2 regions of the Paenarthrobacter sp. NCHU4564 genome follow, and region 2 is predicted to be linked to the other one. Evidence: predicted binding sites of a transcription regulator. Region 2 holds the regulator's gene; the other holds the start of a gene.
What was found. Region 2 encodes HspR, which represses chaperone genes until heat shock. Its sites were predicted from a motif close to AAGTTGAGTCNNNNNGACTCAACTT; they were not measured.
Positions count from the first base shown of each region.

Region 1 (3,742 bases), on a different contig from region 2:
GATCGTGCAGGCGTCGGCCGAGTTCTGCCACGTGCAGTTCCACGATCCGGGCAAGCTCCTCTACCGACAGCGGATCGAACAGGACGATCTCATCCAGGCGGTTCAGGAATTCCGGCTTGAACGATGCCTGCACCACGGCCATGACGGCGTCCCGCTTGGCCTTGGCATCCAGGGACTGGTCCACCAGGAACTGGCTGCCGGAGTTGGAGGTCAGCACCAGGATGGTGTTGCGGAAATCCACAGTGCGGCCCTGGCCGTCGGTGAGCCTGCCGTCGTCGAGCACCTGCAGGAGGATGTCGAAGACCTCGGGGTGGGCCTTTTCCACTTCGTCGAGCAGCACCACGGAGTAGGGGCGGCGCCGCACGGCTTCAGTCAACTGGCCGCCTTCCTCGTACCCTACGTATCCCGGAGGGGCACCCACCAGGCGGGCCACCGAGTGCTTTTCGCCATACTCGGACATGTCGATCCGGATCATGGCGCGTTCGTCGTCAAAGAGGAAATCAGCCAAGGCTTTGGCCAGCTCGGTCTTGCCAACGCCGGTGGGGCCCAGGAACAGGAACGACCCCGTGGGGCGGTTGGGATCGCTGATGCCCGCACGTGCGCGCCGAACGGCATCGGAGACGGCCTGCACAGCCTTGGCCTGGCCAATCAGGCGCTTCCCAAGCTCCTCTTCCATATGCAGCAGCTTCTGCGACTCGCCCTGCAGCATGCGGCCGGCGGGGATTCCGGTCCACGCCGAAATCACCTCGGCGATATCGTCCGCGGTGACTTCCTCGGCCACCATGAGCTCGGGTTCTGAATCGCTGCGTGCGGATTCCTCCGCGGCTGCGGCGTTGAGCTCACGTTCCAGCGCAGGCAGCTCGCCGTACAGAATGCGCGACGCCGATTCGAGGTCACCTTCGCGCTGGTGCTTTTCAGCCGCTGAGCGAAGCTCGTCGATCTTGGCCTTGAGGTCGCCAACCCGGTTCAGGCCCGCCTTCTCGGCTTCCCAACGGGCATTCAACGCCGCGAGGGCTTCCTTCTTGTCCGCCATGTCTGCCATGAGCGCAGCCAGCCGTTCCACGGAAGCAGGATCACTCTCACCTTGGAGGGCCAGCTCTTCCATGGTCAGACGGTCCACCGCGCGGCGCAGCTGGTCGATCTCTTCCGGGGCGGAATCGATCTCCATGCGGAGTCGGGAAGCAGCCTCATCCACGAGGTCGATGGCCTTGTCCGGCAGCTGGCGGCCGGAGATGTAGCGGTTGGACAGTGTGGCTGCCGCAACCAGGGCGGAGTCGGCAATAGCCACCTTGTGGTGGGCCTCGTAGCGCTCCTTCAGGCCGCGGAGGATACCGATGGTGTCCTCCACGCTGGGTTCGCCAACAAAGACCTGCTGGAACCGGCGCTCCAGGGCCGGGTCCTTCTCGATGTTCTCGCGGTACTCGTCCAAGGTGGTGGCACCGATCAAGCGGAGCTCACCGCGGGCCAGCATGGGCTTGAGCATGTTCCCTGCGTCCATGGCGCTCTCACCCGTGGCACCGGCGCCCACTACGGTGTGGATCTCATCGATGAAGGTGACGATCTGCCCGTTGGAGTTCTTGATTTCCTCCAGGACGGCCTTGAGCCGCTCCTCGAATTCGCCGCGGTACTTTGCGCCGGCAACCATGGAAGCAAGGTCCAGGGCAATGAGCGTCTTGCCGCGCAGGCTCTCCGGGACGTCTCCGGCCACCATCCGCTGGGCCAAACCTTCGACGACGGCTGTCTTGCCAACGCCTGGCTCACCAATGAGGACGGGGTTGTTCTTGGTACGGCGGCTGAGGACCTGGACCACGCGGCGGATCTCGCTGTCACGGCCGATCACCGGATCCAGCTTGCCCGAGCGCGCCACAGCCGTCAGGTCAGTGCCGAACTTCTCCAGGGCCTGGAAGGTGTTCTCCGGATCCGGGGAATTGACCTTGCGGTCCCCGCGGACACCCGGCAGTGCGGCGAGCAGCGCCTCGTGGGAGGCTCCGGCGTCGCGCAGCAACTTGCCCACCGCATCACTTCCGGCCGAAAGCCCCAGCAGGAGGTGCTCTGTGGAGACAAAGGAGTCGCCGAGCTTGTCGGCCTCGTTTTGGGCGGCCTGGATGGCCTGCAGGGTCGGGCGGGACAGCTGCGCCTGCTGGACGGAACTGCCGGAGGAAGAAGGCAGTGCCTTGATGGCGGAACTTGCCTGCACACTCACAGCGTCCGGGTCCGCGCCGGTGGCACGGAGCAGCGCCACGGCAACGCCTTCCCGCTGGTCCATGAGCGCTTTGAGCAGGTGCGCCGGTTCCACCTGCGGATTCCCTGCGGTGGAGGCGTTCATGGCGGCCGCAGAAAGGGCCTCCTGGCTCTTGGTGGTGAATTTGGTGTCCAAAGCGAGCTCCCTTCCTGGAGTGAGTCCAAACTTATTTCAAAGTTGAGTCTACTACGCTCAACTTTGGATTTCGTCCACTGCGTTCCATGTTTGCCGAGGGCGAAACGCCTGTCCAGATGAAAGGGGCAGAAAGGCAAGGCCTGGGTCCTGCGCCGCGCCGTAGGCTGGGGCCATGAACCCGATTTCCACCACTCACGAACTCGAAGAGCTGATCGGCACCCCGTTGGAGAGGGTCCGCCGCAAAGTCCGCACCACCTTAAGCGGTTTCGACCGGCAGTGGCTGGCAGCCAGCCCGTTCTGCATCCTGTCAACGTCCGATGCTGCAGGCCACGTGGATGCATCCCCCAAGGGCGATCCTCCGGGATTCATCCACGTGGTGGACGACACCACCGTTGCCATCCCGGAACGTCCCGGGAACAAGCTAGCCTTCGGCTTCAGGAACATCCTGGAGAACCCGCACGTGGGCATCCTGTCCGTGGTTCCCGGCCGCACGGACACCCTCCGCATCAATGGCACCGCCCGCCTGGTCAGCGACGCTGACTTTTTCGATCAGATGGTGGTCAAGGGGCACCGGCCGCGTGCCGCCGTCGTGGTTTCGGTGGAGGAAGTGTTCACCCACTGCGGCAAGGCCTTCATGCGCAGCGGCCTGTGGCAGCCGGAAACGTGGGAAACCGAAGACCTTCCCAGCATCGCGGTGCTCGCCCAGGCGTACACCCAGCCGGAGACGCCGCTGGAAGATCTCGAGACCTACTACGGGCCGTCCTACGCGGAGCGGATGTACCGGGAGTAGCAGGAACCTGCCCTAGGCTTGCACCATCAGGCAACAGCCTGCTGTGCCGTTAACGAACGAAAGACCCGACTGGCATCGGGTCTTTGTTCTGAGCGGTTCGCTCATTGGTGCGGTAAGAGGGCCATAGAACCTCAAACGCCACACTTTGAGTCTATGGCCCTACGCACGTAGGCCGCAACGTTGTTGTGCCGACTATCAGTGCGAGCCGCGCCTGTTCCTTTGGGAGGAGGTGTCGGCATGGATTCAAAGCGGAAACGTGAAGAACCAAGGGGCGCCTGGAACCTTGCGGTCAACATCATCCGGCTAGCCGTTGATGTTATCCGCCTGTTCTGGCACAACATCCCCTAAACGGGAGCGGGGGCCGTCGGCGTTGTGCCGGCGGTCTCCGTCAGTTGAAGATCGGGACCAGGCCTCACGCCGGGTACACCGACACCAGCGCGGACTTCACCACGAACCGCACCTCCATGCCGGGGGCAAGGCCGAGGTCCGCCGAGGCCGCTGGTGTGATGTCGGCGGACAACGTGCCGTCCAAACCGGCGCCTGCCCGGACCCGGATCTGGTCGCCGTGCGGCTCA
Region 1 covers NZ_JBQLIS010000008.1:160,402-164,143, forward strand. Annotated here, with positions in the region: gene clpB (ATP-dependent chaperone ClpB) at 1-2,377, opposite strand, end outside; gene ACSVIE_RS10975 (MSMEG_1061 family FMN-dependent PPOX-type flavoprotein) at 2,550-3,167, shown strand; gene ACSVIE_RS10980 (sulfate/molybdate ABC transporter ATP-binding protein) at 3,580-3,742, opposite strand, start outside.
Region 1: clpB (ATP-dependent chaperone ClpB) is a predicted target of HspR. The motif match lies at 2,417-2,441, and genes of this name have one in related genera.

Region 2 (3,742 bases):
CCTGGTGGGGCACCCGAATGTCATCGCGACCCCGCACATCGGTGGATACACTGGGGAAAGCGTTGACCGGGCCACCTGGGCTGCCGTGGACAACCTGCTTCAGGCCCTGGCCAACCAGCACTAGACCGGAGACTGCCACATGACGGAGACCTTTACCGACGGCGGACTGCTGCACCGGATTTCGGCGCGGCTGCCTTACCTTCCGCCGTCGCTCCGTCTTGTGGCGGAAGCTGTCCTGAAATCACCCGAACGCGCGCAGGCCATGACCATCACCGAACTGGCGCTGGCCGCCGGCGTTGGCGAATCGACCGTCTCGCGCTTCGTGCGCGAGCTGGGCGTGGACGGTTACAAGTCCCTGCTGCTGGGTTTGGCCGAAGCGGCCTTCATATCCAAGGCTGCCACCCAGGAGCAGCCTGCGGCGTCGGACGTTGTGTACGAGGGCGTCAACCGCGGTGACACCCCCGAGGACATCGTCGGCAAGGTTGAACGCAGCAGCATCCAGTCACTGAGGCGTACGGGACAGCGCCAGGACGTGGAAGCCATCCAGCGCGCCGTAGACATGATCGACGCCGCCAACACCTTGGTGTTCTGCTGCATGGGGTCCTCCAGCATCGCCGCCGAAGAGGCCGTGATGCGCTTCACCCGCGCAGGCAAGAAATGCATGCTCTACCGGGACACCACTATCCAGGTCATGCTCGCGACCATCCTTGCCCCGGGTGATCTCTTGATTGGTATCAGCGATTCGGGGCAAAGCACGCCCATCATCGAAGCGCTCCATCTGGCCCAACAACGTGGGGCGGCAACCCTGGCCATCACTGGCGCCGAAGGCTCTCCCCTGTTGGAGCACGCCGATATCGCACTGTTCACGGCTACGGCCCCGAGCGGCGGAGAACTCTACGGGGAGTCGGTCACCAGTAAATGGGGGCAGCTGCTGGTCATCGACATCCTCTACGCCGCCTACGCCACAAGGCACTATGACGCGACCGTCAAGAACCTTAAGGACACCTACCAGAGCAGCATCCGGCAATCGCGCCGGAGTTCGTAGCTCCCTCGGCACCTACTTCCAAGCCGCTACCCAAGCCAGCAGATCCCGCGATTCCAGGGATCCGCAAAAGGCATGGGCCAGCGGCTCCTGGCTTGCCATGTGTGGGACGGCGATGACTTTCATGCCTGCGGCCACCGCGGCCTTGGCGCCGGCCTCGGAATCCTCGAAGGCGACGCATTTCCCCGGGACTGCACCCAACGCCTCCGCAGCGGCCAGGTAGACATCCGGGGCCGGCTTGGGTTGCGCCACCTCTTCAGCCGAAACAGTGGCCGTGAACTGTGATTCGAAGCCACTGCGGGAGATGGCCACGTCCAGGATGCGACGGGCCGAGTTGCTCGCGACTGCCAGCGGTACCTTCGCCCCCATCGCCTCCACGATTTCGCGGGCCCCGGGCATGGGGCGACCCGATTCCAGCACCAGGAGCTCATTGACATCCAACAGCTGCTTGATGACAGAGGCCGGCTCGGCACCCGCCCGCTGGGCCATGAGGGGCCCAATGCGGCTGGCAGGGAGACCAACCAATTGATGGCGCAGCTCCCTGTCCAAGGCTATACCGAGTTGGTCACACACCATTTCCTGTGTGCGGGTCCACAGCGATTCGGTGTCCATCAGGAGGCCGTCGCAATCGAAGATCACGGCATCCGGACGCCAGGAACCGAATGTCTCAAGGAAGGTGGAAAAGAATTGGTCACGGTGAGTTGGCATCCCGGCATAGGGATTCATCGTTGGCCCTCCCCCGACCGCGGACGCCACACCACCACGGCCTGCGAGCGGGGGCGCGGCCGCTGCCCGCGGGCAAGGCTGACCACGTCACCGGCAGCACCAGCTGCGAAGATCCGTGCATCCAAGGGGGTCCTGCGCCGTGAAAGCTCCTCAGTCAGTTCGGCAACCTTGAACTGCAGGGCCGCCACTTGGTTCTCGAGCTCCATAATGCGTTTGATGCCCTCCAGGGACACCCCCGACTGCGAGAGGCGCTGGACCTCCCGCAGTTTGTCCACGTCATGCTGGGAATAGCGGCGGGACTTGCCGGGGGCGCGGCTGGGCGAGACGATGCCCAGGCGGTCGTACTGGCGCAACGTCTGCGGATGCATGTCGGCAAGCTCCGCGGCGACGGAGATGACAAAGATCGGCTGGTTGACGTCGATTGCCATGACCGCCTCCTTACAGCCGGGCCTTCGCGGCCAGATCCTGACGCGGGTTCGCGTCCGAGGTGGCGGCAGCGAACGCCTTGACGGCCTCTTCCGCTTCCTTGCTCAGGTTCTGGGGAACGGCGACGTCGATCGTCACGAGAAGGTCACCGGTCGCCTTCGATGTCTTCACGCCACGGCCTTTGACCCTCAGGGTGCGGCCAGCGGGTGTGCCCGCCGGGACACGCAACTTGACGGTGTCGCCGTCGAGCGTTGGAGCCTCGATAGTGGCGCCAAGCGCCGCCTCCGCAAACGTCACCGGCACATGGATGCGGATGTTGTCGCCTTCGCGCTGGAAGAAGTCATGGGGCTTCACGCTCACCGTGATGATGAGGTCGCCGTTTCCGGCGGGACCGGCGTTGCCCTTGCCGCGCTGGCGGACCTTCTGGCCGTCCTTGATGCCCGCCGGAATCTTGACGTCGATGACATTGCCGTTGCTCTCGCGCAGGCTGACCGTGGTGCCCTTGATGGAACCGGCGAACGAGATGGAGGTGGTGGCGGTCCGGTCGGAGCCCTTCTGGGGTGCACGCTGGAACCCGGCCGGCCCTCCTCCGAAGCCACCGCCGAACAGGTCGGCGAACTCGGGCGGGATACCGCCGCCGCCGGCCGGCTGGCGCGCGCCGCCAAACAAGCCACCGAACAGGTCTTCGAAGCCTCCGTTGGCGCCGGCACCGCTGCGTCCACCCGCGCCAGGGGCGAACCGGGCGCCACCCATGGCGCGGATGGCGTCGTACTGCTGCCGGTCCTCAGGACTCGACAGCACCGAGTAGGCCTCGGAAATGTCTTTGAACCGCTTCTCCGCAGCAGCATCACCGGCATTCGTATCCGGGTGGTACTGCCGGGCAAGCTTGCGGTAAGCCTTTTTGATATCAGCGTCGGAGGCGTCCTTGGCGATACCAAGGATCGCGTAAAAATCCTTTTCAACCCAGTCCTGGCTGGCCAAGAGCGTTTCCTTTCGTTGTGGTAACGAGATGGCAGTTCGTCCCAATGTTCTCTTCAAACACTGTCACGAACTGCCATCTCGATGAGTTGTTACGCGGGTACAGCCACAATCACCTGGGCTGCACGGAGGACACGCTCGCCTGAGCGGTATCCGGAGCGCAGCACCTGGCTGACGGTGTCTACCTCGATGTCCTCGCCGGGCTGCTGGATGAGTGCCTCGTGAATGGTGGGGTCGAATTCGACACCCGTTTCCGAGATGCGCTCGAGTCCGTACGTCTTCAGCGCGTTCTCCAGCTTGGTGGCGATGGCGGCGAAGGGTCCGTCCTCGAGGTCACCGTGCTGGCGTGCAGCGTCGACGTCGTCCAGCACCGGGAGCAGCGAGTTCAGGACGCCGATGACGGCCATTTCTCCTGCTACGGCACGGTCCCGTTCCACGCGCTTGCGGTAGTTGACGTACTCAGCCTGCAGGCGGAGGAGATCGTTGCGGAGCTCCGTTGCCTGGGCCTCGGCCGCTGCACCGGACGCTACCGACTCTTCAGCCGGAACCTCCACCCCGTTGAGGATTTCC
Region 2 covers NZ_JBQLIS010000015.1:34,574-38,315, reverse strand. Annotated here, with positions in the region: gene ACSVIE_RS15170 (phosphoglycerate dehydrogenase) at 1-124, shown strand, start outside; gene ACSVIE_RS15165 (MurR/RpiR family transcriptional regulator) at 140-1,045, shown strand; gene ACSVIE_RS15160 (HAD family hydrolase) at 1,058-1,750, opposite strand; gene ACSVIE_RS15155 (heat shock protein transcriptional repressor HspR) at 1,765-2,196, opposite strand; gene ACSVIE_RS15150 (DnaJ C-terminal domain-containing protein) at 2,207-3,175, opposite strand; gene ACSVIE_RS15145 (nucleotide exchange factor GrpE) at 3,265-3,742, opposite strand, start outside.